Regions from separate parts of the Roseateles amylovorans genome, predicted to be linked through region 1. Evidence: riboswitches for the same ligand, from Rfam matches in the RefSeq annotation. Region 1 holds a riboswitch; the other holds the start of a gene.

Evidence for each region. Region 1 has a riboswitch for S-adenosylhomocysteine ahead of metH (methionine synthase). Riboswitches for the same ligand answer to the same signal wherever they lie in the genome.
Region 2: it holds a riboswitch for S-adenosylhomocysteine, as region 1 does, so the genes downstream of both, ahcY (adenosylhomocysteinase) here and metH (methionine synthase) in region 1, are expected to answer to the same signal.

The regions. Positions count from the first base shown of each region.
Region 1 is NZ_CP104562.2:499,387-507,109, reverse strand. Features, by position in the region: gene N4261_RS02180 (glycine zipper 2TM domain-containing protein) at 1-235, opposite strand, end outside; gene metH (methionine synthase) at 622-3,432, opposite strand; S-adenosyl-L-homocysteine riboswitch at 3,511-3,618, opposite strand; gene N4261_RS02170 (HD-GYP domain-containing protein) at 3,817-5,037, shown strand; gene N4261_RS02165 (homocysteine S-methyltransferase family protein) at 5,132-6,193, opposite strand; gene N4261_RS02160 (DUF4197 domain-containing protein) at 6,497-7,180, opposite strand; gene N4261_RS02155 (fumarylacetoacetate hydrolase family protein) at 7,167-7,723, opposite strand, start outside.
Region 2 is NZ_CP104562.2:809,884-817,606, reverse strand. Features, by position in the region: gene N4261_RS03575 (HAD family hydrolase) at 197-982, opposite strand; S-adenosyl-L-homocysteine riboswitch at 1,053-1,150, shown strand; gene ahcY (adenosylhomocysteinase) at 1,284-2,717, shown strand; gene N4261_RS03565 (TlyA family RNA methyltransferase) at 3,028-3,867, shown strand; gene metF (methylenetetrahydrofolate reductase [NAD(P)H]) at 3,864-4,703, shown strand; gene N4261_RS03555 (OmpW/AlkL family protein) at 4,824-5,456, shown strand; gene N4261_RS03550 (proprotein convertase P-domain-containing protein) at 5,874-6,458, shown strand; gene N4261_RS03545 (TonB-dependent receptor) at 6,650-7,723, opposite strand, start outside.

The DNA.
Region 1 (7,723 bases):
GCTGGTTCGTATTCGAGTTGCCGTTGCCGTTGCCATTGTTGTTGCGCTGGGCCGGCACGGCGTCGTTGCCCGATTGCTTCGCTGCATTGGCCTCATCCACCGCGTTGGCGGTGTTGCCCGCCGTCATCGGGCCTTCCGGCGCCGACTGATGGCGACCGGCCATGAAGGCGGCCACGGCCACCACAGCGGCGCCCGCCACGCCCGCGATCATCTTCTGGTTGCTACTCATCGCCATGATTCACCTCTTATGGTTGTTGCCCCGGTGGGCTGTGATGGAGCGAAGAATGCCACGCTGTTACAAGTCCAGGCGCCTCGACCCTGTTCCGTTTGTAAACGCCTGAAACCAGCCCCGGGGTAGGACAACACCCCGTTCGCAGCCTCTTCACCGCTTTACAACGCCTGCGGCCCGCCTCGCGCCGACGGCGGACACGCAATGAAACAAAGAGGCGGGGGAACGACGCGCCACACGTCGGTCCGCACAACGACCCGACAGGGGCCGAATGGACCCTGTTGGTGCGGGCGATCGCGCAGCAGGGGGTAGCGCGAGAGGCGCAAAAAGCGAGGCGCGAGGCGCGAGGCGCGAGGCGAGAAGCGCCTGCCGGGGACAGCAGGCGCAGGGGTTCAACCGATCAGAGGCGCCAACGCCCGGCGAGCATCGACCTGATCCAGCGCCATCCGCGCGGCCCAGTCGGCCACCTGGTCATCGCCGATGCGGCCCACATTGAAGTAAGCCGACTCCGGATGCGCGAAATAGAAGCCGCTGACGCTCGCCGCCGGCGTCATCGCCATGCCCTCGGTGAGCGCCATGCCGACGTCTTCGCACTGCAGCACCCGGAACAGGTCGCGCTTGACCAGATGATCCGGGCAGGCCGGATAGCCGGGTGCGGGACGGATGCCGCGGTAGCGCTCCTGGATCAGTTGCTCGTTGCTGAGCGACTCTTCCGGTGCGTAGCCCCAGAATTCCTGCCGCACCCGCTGGTGCAGCCGCTCCGCGAAGGCCTCGGCCAGACGGTCGGCCAGGGCCTTCAGCATGATCGCGGAGTAGTCGTCATGGTCGGCCATGAACTGCGCTTCCTTGCGATCCACGCCGATGCCGGCGGTGACCGCGAACAGGCCGATGTAGTCGGGCACGCTGCCCTTGGCGGCGATGTAGTCAGCCAATGCGCGGTTAGGGCGACGCACCCCGTCCACCACCGGACGCTCCGACTGCATGCGCAGACCGCGCCAGGTCATCAACACCTCGCTGCGGGATTCATCGCTGTAGATCTCGATGTCGTCGTCATTGACCTGGGCCGCCGGATAGAGCCCGAGCACGCCGTTGGCCGTCAGCCACCGGCCTTCGATCAGACGCTGCAGCATCCGCTTGCCATCGCTGAAGACCCGCTGCGCCTCGGTGCCGACAATCTCATCCTTGAGGATCGCCGGGAACGGGCCGGCCAGGTCCCAGGTCTGGAAGAACGGCGCCCAATCGATGCACGGCGCCAGCTCGGCCAGGTCGTAGTTGCGGAACTGGCGCCGGCCGATGAACTTCGGCTGCGGCGGCTGATAGCTGGCGAAGTCGGCCTTCAGCTTGTTGGCGCGGGCCTCGGCCAGCGGCACCAGCGGGGTCTGCTTCTTGTTGGCATGCAGCACCCGGACCTTCTCATAATCCGACTTCAGTTCGTCGATGAAGCGGGTCGCACGCTCATCGGACAGCAGGTCCGAGCACACGCCCACCGAGCGCGACGCATCCGGCACATACACCACCGGGCCTTCGTAATGCGGCGAGATCTTCACCGCGGTGTGCACCCGGCTGGTGGTGGCGCCACCGATGAGCAGCGGGATCTTCTTCATGCGGAAGTAGTCGTCGCGCTGCATCTCGGCCGCGACATGCTGCATTTCCTCGAGGCTGGGCGTGATCAGGCCGGACAGGCCGATGATGTCCGCGCCTTCGACCTTGGCCTTGGCCAGGATGTCCTGACACGGGACCATCACGCCCATGTTCACCACCTCGAAGTTGTTGCACTGCAGGACCACGGTGACGATGTTCTTGCCGATGTCGTGCACATCGCCCTTCACCGTGGCGATAACGATCTTGCCCTTGGAGCGGACATCGTCACCGGCGGCCTCCATGCGGCGCTTTTCCTCTTCGATGTAGGGCACCAGGTGCGCCACGGCGGACTTCATCACCCGCGCACTCTTCACCACCTGGGGCAGGAACATCTTGCCGGCGCCGAACAGGTCGCCCACCACATTCATGCCGGCCATCAGCGGGCCTTCGATCACATGCAGCGGCCGACCGCCACGTGCCTGGATCGCCTGCCAGGCTTCCTCGGTGTCTTCCACGATGAAGTCGGTGATGCCGTGGATCAGCGCATGCGACAGCCGCGCGGCCACATCGCCGGCGCGCCAGGCGAGCTTGGCGGTGTCGTCCTTGGCCGCGCCCTTGACCGTCTCCGCCACCTCGAGCAGCCGCTCGGTGGCATCGTCACGGCGATTGAGCACCACGTCCTCGACCCGCTCACGCAGATCGACGGGGATCTCGTCATACACGCCGACCATGCCGGCGTTGACGATGCCCATGTCCATCCCCGCCTGGATGGCGTGATAGAGAAACACGGTGTGGATGGCCTCACGCACCGGCTCATTGCCGCGGAAGCTGAACGACACGTTGGACACGCCACCGCTGACCTTGGCGCCGGGCAGGTTCTGCTTGATCCAGCGGGTGGCGTTGATGAAGTCGACCGCGTAGTTGTTGTGCTCCTCGATGCCGGTGGCGATCGCGAAGATGTTGGGGTCGAAGATGATGTCTTCCGGCGGGAAACCGATCTCGTCGACCAGCAGCCGGTAGGCCCGCTCGCAGATCTCGACCTTGCGCTGGTAGGTGTCGGCCTGGCCGGTCTCGTCGAAGGCCATCACCACCGCGGCGGCGCCGTAGCGGCGGATCAGCTTGGCCTGGCGGCGGAACTCGGGCTCGCCCTCCTTGAGCGAGATCGAATTGACGATGCCCTTGCCCTGGATGCATTTCAGGCCGGCCTCGATCACCTCCCACTTGGAGGAGTCGATCATGATCGGCACCCGCGCGATCTCCGGCTCGGAGGCGATCAGGTTGAGGAAGCGCACCATCGCGGCCTTGCTGTCGAGCATGGCCTCGTCCATGTTGATGTCGATCACCTGGGCGCCGTTTTCCACCTGCTGGCGGGCGACGCCCAGCGCGGCTTCGAATTCGCCGTTCAGGATCAGCCGGGCAAAGGCCTTGGAGCCGGTGACGTTGGTGCGCTCGCCGATGTTGACGAACAGCGTGCCGGCGCCGATGGCCACCGGCTCCAGACCGGCCAGCTTCATCGGCGGGACGACCGACGCCGCGTGGGCGGCGCGCTGGACGGATTCAGCGGATTCTGCGGATCCAGCAGCTTGGGCGGCACCGGCGGAACGGGTGGAATTGGCGGACATGGCGGCCTCGGTGATCTCTTTCGACGCTTCGGACGATGGATGGGGGCCGCGCAACTCACCGCAACCCCGAGCCAGTCGGGACGGTGAGCGTCGTTGTCAGGCGGTGGCGGCTCCGCAGCAGCGGGCGACACCGTCGATCCGAGCCTGGCGGGCCGGCAACGGCCCATCGCAACGCTCCTCGGACACAGGAAACAGGGAAAACGCCACGCATTCTAACGATCGTCGCCCCCTTGGCGGGGGGTGGGACCCGGTAAAAACGCCGGCTCAAGCGTATGCTTTCACGGGCCGATAACCTGTGACGACAACCATAACGACAACTTCGGCACGAAGCGGCACCACCGGACGGAGGGAACCATCGGTGTGCCACCCGACGTGCCCCGCGCCATGGATCTGGTCCAACTCCCCCCCCACAGCCTGCGCACCGGACAGGTGCTGACGTTCTCACTGCGCGACAGTGCCGGGCATCTTCTGTTCGCGGCCGGCAATGCGCTGCCCGACACCCCTCAGGTGCGCGAGCTGATTGCGCGCGGCCCGTTCGTCCAGGCCCACGAGACTCGCGAATACCAGCGCGCGTTGAACTTCAAGCTGGACACGATGGTGCTGCAAGGTGCGTCGCTGTCGCAGATTGCCCGTGCGGAGGCGGATTACCAGCGCACCGACTTCCATGCGGAGCGCGGCGCCACCCGGCCCGCACCGTTGGAGGTCAGCGATGCGGCCGCCTGGTCCGACCTGCAATGGCATGCGCAGCAGGTGCTGCGATCGCCGGAGCGCCCCGACTTCCTGCCGCGCCTGACGCAATTGCTGGACAGCGTGCTGGCCCGGCTGACCCGTCAGCCCGACGCCTCGCTGGCGCTGCTGATCCACGACGCCGGCCAGGAGTCGCAGCAGTACAGCGCGCGGCATGCGCTGCTGTCGCTGGGCCTGTCGGAGCTCACCGCCCGGCAACTGGGCTGGGACGACGCCCGGCGGCGTTCGCTGGGTCTGGCGGCGCTGACGATGAACCTGAGCATCACGCAGCAGCAGGACCAGCACGCGCTCCGATCGGACGGCCTGAACGGCGCCCAGCGTGAGCAACTGGCCGGTCACGGCGACCGGGCCGCCGTGCTGCTGCGCGAGATGGGCGTGACCGACGACGCCTGGCTCGGCGCGGTGCGCCTGCACCATGACGCCGGCCCGGGTCCGCTGGCCCCGCGGGGCGACGGCGAGCTCATGGGGCGGCTGCTGCGGCGCATCGATGTCTACGGTGCGCGGCTGAGCCCGCGGCGCCACCGGCGGGCGCTGTCCGCCGCGCAGGCGGCCCGGGCCATCTATCTGGACGAACTCAAGCAGCCGGATGAAGCGGGCATTGCCCTGATCAAGTCCATCGGCCTGTATCCCCCCGGCTCGCTGGTGCGTCTGGCCAACGGCGAAGAGGGCATGGTCATCAAGCGCGGCCACAGCGCGAATGAGCCGACCGTGGCGGCGCTGGTGGGCAAAAGCGGCAGCCCGCTGACCACGCCGGTGTTGCGCGACACGCGCCTGCCGGCGCAGGCCATCAGTGTGAGTCTGGCGCCGCATGAGCTGCGCCTGCGCATTCACATGGAAACGATGCTGAAGCTGTACTGACGCCGCCGCGTCCATCGGCCGCGCACCGCGAGGTCAGGACTCGCCGCTCGGTTCGCCCGCCCAGGCCTGTGACGAAGGCCTCGCGGGCTCGCGCTCAGGCCTCCACCAAACCGCTGAAGAGCTTTTCCCCCACCGCTCGGGGCCGGTAGGCCGACACGCTCTTGGCAATCGCGCGAATGTGGTCGGGCGTGGTCCCGCAGCATCCTCCGGCGATATTGAGGAAGCCCGCTGCCGCGAACTCGCCGACGAGCCGTCCGGTCACATCGGGTGTTTCGTCGAAGCCGGTGTCGCTCATCGGATTGGGCAACCCCGCATTCGGATAGCAGGAGATCGGGGTATCACCGGCCGCTTTGGCCAGTTCCTCGATATAGGGCCGCATCAGGGCGGCGCCGAGCGCGCAGTTCAGGCCGACGGCCAGCGGCCGCGCATGGCGGACCGAGTGCCAGAAGGCGGTGACGGTCTGGCCGGACAGGATGCGCCCGGACGCGTCGGTGACGGTGCCGGAGATGATGACGGGCAGCCGCTCGCCGGTGTCGTCCATCAGCGCATCGAGGGCGAAGATGGCCGCCTTGGCATTGAGCGTGTCGAAGATGGTTTCGACGAGGAACAGGTCGACGCCGCCTTCGAGCAAGGCCTTGCCTTGCTCGTAGTACGCGAGGCGCAGGGTATCGAAGTCCACATTGCGGGCACCGGGGTCGTTGACATCCGGGCTGATGGACGCGGTGCGCGGCGTGGGGCCGAGGGCACCGGCGGCGAAGCGTGGTTTGTCGGGCGTGCTGAACGCGTCGCAGGCCTGGCGGGCCAGGCGGGCGGCGGCGACGTTCATTTCATAGGCGAAATGCCCGAGCCCATAGTCCTCCTGGGCCACCGTGGTGGTGCCGAAGGTGTTGGTCTCGATGATGTCGGAACCGGCCTCGAGGTACTGGCGGTGGATCTCGGAGATCACATCCGGGCGGGTGAGCACCAGCAGGTCGTTGTTGCCCTTGAGGTCCTTGGGATGATCCAGGAACCGATCGCCGCGAAAGTCTGTCTCGGTCAGCTTATAGCGCTGGATCATCGTGCCCATCGCGCCGTCAAGGACGGCAATGCGCGACTGGAGGATGGCGGGCAGGGCGGCGCCGCGGGTGTAGCGGACGGCGGAAGTCGAGGCGTTCATGCGCCCGATTGTAGGAAGACCGGCCCCGCCATGGGGCGGGCGTGGCCTTCGACCGGCGGCGAGGCGTGCATCGTGCCTCGCGCAGGCTCAACGGGATGGCGCGCAGGTTCGCGTTCCCTACCCCGGTCCGGAGCCGGCATCGGCATCGGCATCGGCATCGGCATCGGCATCGGCTGCTGCTGCTGCTGCGGCGGCGGATCCGTGTCCGCGCCGCGCCCTGCCGAGCCGAGCCCTGTCCGTATCAGTGCCGTGCCCTGTCCGTGTCCGTGTCCGTGTCCGTGTCTGACGCAGTCTCCGGGGCGATCAGCCGCCGAAGACCCGCTTGAGGATGGCGCTGCCGGTACCCACCGGATCCTGGCGGATCTTCTTTTCTTCCTGGCCGATCATGAAGTAGAGCCCGTCCAGGGCCTTGCCGGTGACATAGGACTGCAGATTGGCATCCTCCTTGCGCACGAGTCCGAAGCCGGCGGCCTTGCCGGCCACCGCGTTGTACTTCTCGCTCAGCGACTGGCGCTCGGTGGCCCGGGTCACCAGGGGCAGGAACTTGTCGGTCAGCGGGGAGCGGGTCTTGTCCTCGAAGAAGCGGGTGACGGCGTCATCACCGCCGCGCACGATGCGCACCGCATCCTCGACCGAAATGTTGCGCACCGTGTTGACCAGCAATTGCCGGGCCTCCGGCATGGCCTGCTCGGCGGCGCGGTTCATTGCTGTGATCAGCTCGTCCAGCCGACGGCCCTGCCCGGTGGTGCGCAGCAGCCGCGCGGCGTCGCGCAGCCCGCTGGGCAGCTCGATGCGCACCTGGGGATTGCCCAGGAAGCCATCGGTGCGTCCCAGGTTTTCCAGTGCGGCCTGGGCGCCGCGCTCCAAAGCGGCACGCACGCCAGTGGCGGCATCGCCTTCGCTGAGGCTGAAAGCGAAGGCCGAAGGGGCGGCCAGTCCGGTCGCCAGCGTGGCGCCCATCCAGGCGCACAGTTCACGTCGTTGCATCAGAGTCTCCTTGATCGGTGGCGGCGACCGTGTCGGCATCGGCCGTGTCGTCCTGAGGGGCGCGCGATGCGCTGGGGGTGTCGTCGAGATTGTCGGCACGGTGACGGGCGGCATCGGCATCGGCATCGGCATCGGCATCGGCATCGGCATCGGCAGCTGATTCGACGTCATCGCCGGCCGGCGTATCCGAATCGTCGGCAGGCTCGGCCGCACGCCGAGGGGCCCCCTTCGCATCAGCAGGAGCACCCAGCGCCGCAGCGGCAGCGGGTTCGAGTTCCGCGAGATCCATGTCGATCGCGCCGAACGGACTGGAGCCGTCCCCCAACTTGACGTCCAGGCGCAGGCTGTCGCCTGCGGCCAGGATGACCGGTGCGCCGCCGCCGGGGCGGCCTGCGCCGACCAGCGTTCCCGTGCGCAGTGCCCGGTTGCGGGCGGCCTCGGCCAGCAGGTCGCCGAAGCTCCAGCGCATCCCGTCCTTCAGATCGAGCGCCGGCTGCTTGCGCCCGTTGCGCTGACACTGCAGTTGGGCCGTGACCCGGCCGA
Region 2 (7,723 bases), 310 kb from region 1:
AGGCAACGCCGCGAGGCATGCAGTGCGCTTGAACTCGGCGGCACTGCAGGGATCGACGACGGTGCAGTCATCGTAGGAATGGGCACGCCACCCGGCGTGCCCGATCCATGCCATGGCTTGCACGATCCGATGACGGTTCGCCTACGGGCTTTCACCACGCTGGCACACGCATGCCGCGACCCGCGTCAACCGGGCTTCATCGGTCCCGTGCCGCCAACATCGCCACAGCCACTTCCGCGAATCCCACCCCTCGCTCGCCCTCGGTCACATAGGCCGGCAGGTGCGCCAGCATCGGCAGGAAGCGGCGCACGTTGGCCACTCCGACCGACAGCGGCACGCGTTCGAACATCAACTGGTCGTTGGTGGAGTCGCCCACATAGACCCACTGCGCCGGATCGAACGCCTGACCGGTGAGACGCTGCACCGCCCAATGCGCTGCGGTCCATTTGCTGTGGTGGCCGATCCAGCCGTTGATGTGGATGGAGCTGACGGTCGCCGTCAGGCCGTGGGACCGCATGAGGTCGCAGACCACGGCAATCGCCTCGTCGCTCAGGGTGCTGAACTCGCTGTGGTCGATCGCGATGTCGGTCAGGCGGCCCGCGCTGTCCCGGGCCAGCGTGGCGCCCGGCACCCGGGCGAGGATGTCGGCGGCGCAGCGATGCAGGCGCTCGGCATTGGCGGCGCGCATCTCATCGGGCTGGGTGAACTCGGTGCGCAGATGCTCGCCCTCGCGATGCAGCAGCACGCCACCGTTTTCGGCGACGATGCCCTGGACCGGCCACGAGATCGCAAAGGGCTCGCTCCAGCCCGCCGGCCGACCGGTGATGGCGATGACCGGAATCCGGGCGGCCTGCAGGCGGTGCAGCGCGTCGAGCGCGGCGGGGGGGAGGGCGCCGTCGTCGGTCAGGGTGTCGTCGATGTCGGTCAGCACGCCGCTCACGGCGCGCCATTCTTCACGGGAACAGGAACTCAGCGGTCGCATGGCCGGCGATTGTGCCCCCGGGCCGGTGCGGGGCACTCGACGCCACGGCAAACCTGTCTACAATCCCGCCTGTTCCGAGGAGCGTTGCAACCTCCCATCGTCAGAGGCCAGGCTCGGAACCGCCGTGCGGCGATCGTCGCCCGGCATTGGCAACCGCGCTCACCCGTTGACCCTTTGGCGGCCGGGTGAGGCTTGAGCGGCATGGCCGCTCGGCGCTGCACTCAGCTCCGCATCCTGCCCCTCGGGCGTCAACGGCTCTACCCCCGTAGGAGCCCGCATGAACGCCCGCATGAACGCCCAATTGAACGCCCAACTCAAGCCCCTGGCACAAGACCAGTACCTGATCAAAGACCTGTCGCTGTCCGATTGGGGCCGCAAGGAACTCAAGATCGCCGAAAGCGAAATGCCGGCGCTGATGGCCATCCGCGAGGAATACGCCGCAGCCCAGCCGCTCAAGGGCGCCCGCATCACCGGCTCGCTGCACATGACCATCCAGACCGGCGTGCTGGTGGAGACGCTGCAGGCGCTGGGTGCCGAGGTCCGCTGGGCCTCGTGCAACATCTTCTCCACCCAGGACCACGCCGCCGCCGCGCTGGTGGCCGCCGGTACGCCGGTCTTCGCCTACAAGGGCGAGACGCTGGAAGACTACTGGGACTACACCCACCGCATCTTCGAATTCGGCGCCAAGGGCACCCCGGGCGAAGGCCCCAACATGATCCTGGACGACGGCGGCGATGCGACGCTGCTGATGCACCTGGGCCAGAAGGCCGAGAAGGATCTGTCGGTGCTGGCGCATCCGGGCAGCGAGGAAGAGCGCGTGCTGTTCGCCGCGATCAAGAAGAAGATCGCCGAAGACGCCACCTGGTACACCCGCAAGAGCGCCGAGATCATCGGCGTGACCGAGGAAACCACCACCGGCGTGCATCGCCTCAAGGAAATGTCCGACAAGGGCACCCTGCTGTTCCGCGCGATCAACGTCAACGACTCGGTCACCAAGAGCAAGTTCGACAACCTCTACGGCTGCCGTGAATCGCTGGTGGATGGCATCAAGCGCGCCACCGACGTGATGATCGCCGGCAAGATCGCCGTCATCGCCGGCTACGGCGACGTGGGCAAGGGCTCGGCCCAGGCCATGCGTGCCCTGTCGGCTCAGGTGTGGGTGACCGAGATCGATCCGATCTGCGCCCTGCAGGCCGCGATGGAAGGCTACCGCGTGGTGACCATGGAGTACGCCGCCGACAAGGCCGACATCTTCGTCACCACCACCGGCAACAAGAACGTCATCCGCCATGAGCACATGGCCGCGATGAAGCACAACGCCATCGTCTGCAACATCGGCCATTTCGACAATGAAATCGATGTCGCCTCGCTGGAAAAGTACGAGTGGGAAGAGATCAAGCCGCAGGTCGACCATGTGATCTTCCCGGACGGCAAGCGCATCATCCTGCTGGCCAAGGGCCGTCTGGTGAATCTGGGCTGCGGCACCGGCCACCCGAGCTATGTGATGTCGTCGAGCTTCGCCAACCAGACCATCGCGCAGATCGAGTTGTTCGCGCACAAGGACGCCTACGCCATCGGCAAGGTGTATGTGCTGCCCAAGCATCTGGATGAGAAGGTCGCGCGGCTGCAGCTGAAGACGCTGAATGCGCAGTTGTCGGAGCTGACCGAGGAGCAGGCCGCCTACATCGGCGTGTCGAAGCAGGGCCCCTTCAAGCCCGACACCTACCGGTATTGAGCGGGCGCGCCGCGAGCAGGCGCCATGCGTCGTTGCGGGTCGCCCCGAAGATCCTCACGTAGCGCCGCTACGCTCCGGTCTTCGGGTCCTCCCGCGCCTAGCCTGGCACCCGCTCGCGACACGCCGAGACACCGAGACATCTCAAGATCCACACAGTCGATGTTGAGATGCCGCATTGCCTCGGGACCCCCGATGTTTCGGCGACTGAAAGCCACGCCATCGTCCGTCGAGACGGTGGCGGGCCTTCGGTGCCTTCACGATTTCATGGATCCTGCGGGATCCGACATGCTGACTTCCCGCCCCTGATGCGATGAGAGCCGATCAATTCATCGTGGCCGCCGGACTGGCTCCCACGCGATCCGCCGCCCAGCGGCTGATCGAGCGAGGCGCCGTGCAGTGGGCCTCGCCCAAAGGCTGGGTGCCGCTGAAGAAGGCCGGCGAAGCGCTGCCGGACCATGCCGAACTCCGCATCACCGACAACGCCGAACTGCGCTATGTCTCGCGCGGCGGCCTGAAGCTTGAAGGCGCACTGCGTGCGTCCGGGCTCGACGTGTCCGGCCTGATCGCGCTCGACATCGGCCAAAGCACCGGCGGCTTCACCGACTGCCTGCTGAAGGCCGGCGCTGCCGCCGTGGTCGGCGTCGATGTGGGACACGGCCAACTGCACCCCAACCTTCAGGCCGATGCCCGCGTGAGCGCGTTGGAAGGCACCCATGTCCGGGAGCTCGACACCTCAGCGCTGCAAACCCTCGCGCCCGCCGGCGGCTTTGCGTTGATCGTCGGCGACCTGAGCTTCATTTCGATGATCGGCGCCCTGCCCCATCTCGATCGCTGGCTGTCTGCCCAGGGTCAGGTGCTGCTGTTGATCAAGCCCCAGTTCGAACTCGGTCCTCAGGCCATCGGCAAGGGCGGCTTGGTCAAGGATCCCTCGCTCTATCCCGCGCTGGCCGAGCAGGCTCATGCCGCCGCCATTGCGCTCGGCTGGACCGTGCGCGGCTGGTTTGACAGCGCCATCGCCGGTGGCGACGGCAACCGCGAATTCTTCCTGTGGGCGAGCCGGCCGGACGTGGCCGCCGCGCCACCGGCAAGCGCCGCTTCCCGCCGATCCGCTTCGGCCCCGATTTCTCCAGACGCCAAGGACGCCACATGACGACCCCGGTCAGCATCGAATTCTTCCCGCCCAACACCCCCGTCGGCACCGAGAAGCTCAAGACCGTGGTGCAGGAATTGCGCGCGGTGAATCCGCACTACTTCAGCGTCACCTATGGCGCCGGCGGCTCCACCCGCGAGAAGACGCTGGCCACCGTGGCCGACATCGCCAGCCAGGGCTTCGAGGCCGCGCCCCATCTGTCGTGCGTCGGCTCCACCCGCGAGAACATTGCGGAGATCCTCAGCACCTATCGCGCCCAGAACATCCGGCGCGTCGTGGCCCTGCGTGGCGATTTGCCCAGCGGCACCGCCACGGCCGGCGAGTTCCGTTATGCCGCCGAGCTGGTGCGCTTCATCCGCGAGACCCAGGGCGACGATTGGGACATCGAGGTCGCCGCCTACCCCGAATACCACCCGCAGCAACGCTATGCCGCCCGCGACCTGCAGTTCTTCGCCGACAAGGTGAAAGCCGGTGCCAGCGGTGCCATCACCCAGTTCTTCTACAACCCGGATGCCTACTTCCACTTCGTCGATGCGGTGCGGGCGCTCGGCGTGGACGTGCCCATCGTGCCGGGCATCATGCCGATCAACAACTACGCCCGCATCGCCCAGTTCGCGCAGCGCGACGGCATCGAGATCCCGCGCTGGGTGGCGTTGAAGATGGAAGGCTACATGGACGATGCGGCCTCGGTGCGCGCCTTCGGCCTGGAGGTGGTCACCCGCCTGTGCGAGCGGCTGATCGCTGGCGGCGTCCCGGGCTTGCACTTCTATACGCTCAATCAGTCGGCACTGACGCTGGCGTTGTGCCAACGCCTCGGTCTGTCGGCCGAACGTTGATCTGCCGCAAGCAGCGGCCGGTGACCGGCTCGCTGCGCGCCAGGCTTGTTCCAGGTCAACAAAACAGGCGCTCGCCGGCCGTTCAATAGCTCCGTGATTCACCCATCCCGGAGAAAACCAATGGCCCGCTTCCAGACCCGCACCCTTCCCCAACTGATCGCTGCTGCCGCACTGGTGGCGCTCACTGCGCAGGTTCATGCGCAGACCGCCGGCTCCGGCCCGTTCCAGGTGCGCGTGCGTGCCGTGTCCCTGGACCCGGCCGACAAGGACAGCACCGGCCTGGGCCTGAAGCTGAGCAAGAAGACCATTCCCGAAGTGGACTTCACCTACTTCTTCACGCCCAACCTGGCGACCGAACTGGTCCTGACCTATCCGCAAAAGCACAAGCTGAGCGCCGGCGGCACCCAGATCGGCACCGTCAAGCACCTGCCGCCGACCCTGTCGCTGCAATATCACTTCAATCCGGAAGGCCAGTTCCGCCCGTACGTCGGCGCCGGCATCAACTACACCCGCTTCTCCGGCGTGCACTTCAATCCCGCCGTGCAAGCCGCTCTGAGCCCCAGCATCAAGCGCAACAGCTTCGGCTTCTCGGCCCAGGTCGGCGCCGATGTGATGATCGACCGTCAGTGGTCGGTGAACTTCGATGTGAAGAAGGTGCAGATCGACACCAAGGTCTATTCGGCCAACACCGAAGTGGGCAAGTTCAAGATCGACCCGCTGCTGCTGAGCGTGGGCGTCGGCTACCGCTTCTGATTGCCCAGGTTCGGCGAGATCCGGCGGTCTGATCGCAGATCAGGGGCAAACACTGCCGGATCTCTCCAACTGCGGATGAGTCAGCCGGCGCCACCGCCAAGGCGGGCGCCCTTTAGCTGAGCCGCATTCCAACTGAGCCGCGTTCATCGTGGCCCCAGCAGCAGTTCCCCCAAGGCGCTTCGGCGCCTTTTTTGCATCTGGCGAGGTGTAGCCAAACCCGACATCGAGGCTCGAAAAGCGTCGGATTTCTTGACACCTGAACAAGGGACACGAAAAGCGTCACCGGTAGTAAGTCACGGCAACGAATGCAACCCCTTGTCACGATTGGAGACGAGCTGCCATCCCTAGTTCTAGGCATGGAGTCTGCTTGTATATGGAGCGAAACCTCTTTCTTTGACTCTGCCCCCCTTCTTTCCCATGACCATCAAGCGCTTCGTCCTTGCCGCCGCCACTGCCCTCACCACGGCGCTCAGCGCCCACGCGGGCATCGTGACCGTGAGCAACAACACCCCAGTCACGGTTTGCGACCTGTGCACCGTCACCTCGACCATCACCTACGGCAGCCACCTGCTGCTGGACGATGTGAATGTGTCGCTGTTCGACCTGCGTCACACCTGGGATTCGGACCTGCTGATCCAACTGATCTCGCCCACGGGCACGCTGGTGACGCTGAGCAACCGCCGCGGCAACAGCGGTGAGAACTTCATCAACACCGTGTTTGACGACGAAGCCACCGTGGCCGTCGCCGGTGCCCGTGCGCCGTTCACCGGCAGCTATCGTCCGGATGCGCGGCTGTCGGCCCTGGACGGCCAGGACGCCTTCGGCACCTGGACGCTGCGCGTGTCTGACGTCACCGCCTTCGACAACGGCCGCCTGAACAGCTGGGGCCTGACCTTCTCGGGCCTGAGCCAGGACAACCAGAACGTGCCGGAGCCGGCCTCGCTGGCGCTGGTCGGCATCGCGCTGGCGGGTGTGGGTCTGGCGCGTCGTCGCAAGGTCTGAGCCTGCGCAGCACGGCAGCGGGCAGCACTGTCCGCAGTCGTCCAGCTGCCATGAGGCCGATCGCCCCAATGAACAAGGGCCCCGTCGTGACTGACGGGGCCCTTTCACATTCAGATCGCGGTTCATGACAAAGGGGCCATGCGGCCCCTTGTCGTGAATCTGACATGCGCCAGCCTCAGCCGGCGCCGTGATCAGAATTCGTAAGACGCGCCCACCTTGAACGCACGCGGCCGGATGCTGTAACCCCCACGCAGATTCACCGGACGCTCATCCCCCATCAAGTTGTTGATGTTGAGCGACAGGCGCAGGTTCTTGATGCCGGTGTAGGCCAGGCTGAAGTCGGTCCGAAGGTCCTCGTCGATGAAGCAAGGCAGGCTGCCCGGGTTCAGACGTGTCCTGCAGGCCGCCTCACCCCACGCCGACTCGTCCGTCTCGTCATAGTTGAGCGAAGTCTTCGAGGTGTAGTTGAAGCGCAGCCCCGTGGTCCACGGACCCTTGGTCCAGTAGGCCGAGAACACGGCCTTCAAGCGCGGGTTGGTGTACTTGCTGACCTGGTTAGGTCGCCATTCGCCGGCGTCGATGTCCCAGGGCTTGTAGGTGAGCGCATAGGTCGCCGCGACGCCGAGGTTCAGCGTGCCGAACTCCCCGGAGGAGACCCGACCCTTGACGTCGATGTCCACGCCGGAGGTCTCCGTCTTGCCGAAGTTCTCGTACTGCAGCAGCAGCGAGGTGATCTGACCGGCTTGCCAGTTCAGGTTGGCTGCCGCAACCGGATCGAGGGCCTTGGCCCGAGTCACCCAGGCCTGCTCCTGATCGGTCAACGCGCCACGGCTGATCATGCTCTCGTAACCCGCCGTGCCTTCGCGTTCCAGCACGTAGGCCGGGTCCCGCGAGCTGATTTCGTTCTTGCGTTCGATCTTGAAGTAGTCCACCGCGAGCGACAGGTTCTTGACGGGTTCGAACACGAAGCCCACCGTCAAGCTCTTCGATGTTTCCGGCTTCAGGTTCGGATTGGCCGAAATCATCGCAGGCAATGAGGCCAGGCAGCCACTATTGAACGCCGTCGTGGCGTCGGATCGATCGGCTGCCGTGCCCTTTTGCAGGATGCTGCGCAGCGCGGTGGCGGTTTCGCAACGACGGGGGTCGACGGTGTTGTTGAAGAATCCGGTCACACCGACCTGGCCCAGGGTCTCCGGGATGTTCGGGGCGCGGAAGCCGCCAGCCACCGTTCCGCGCAACAGCAGTTGCGGCATGACCTCATAACG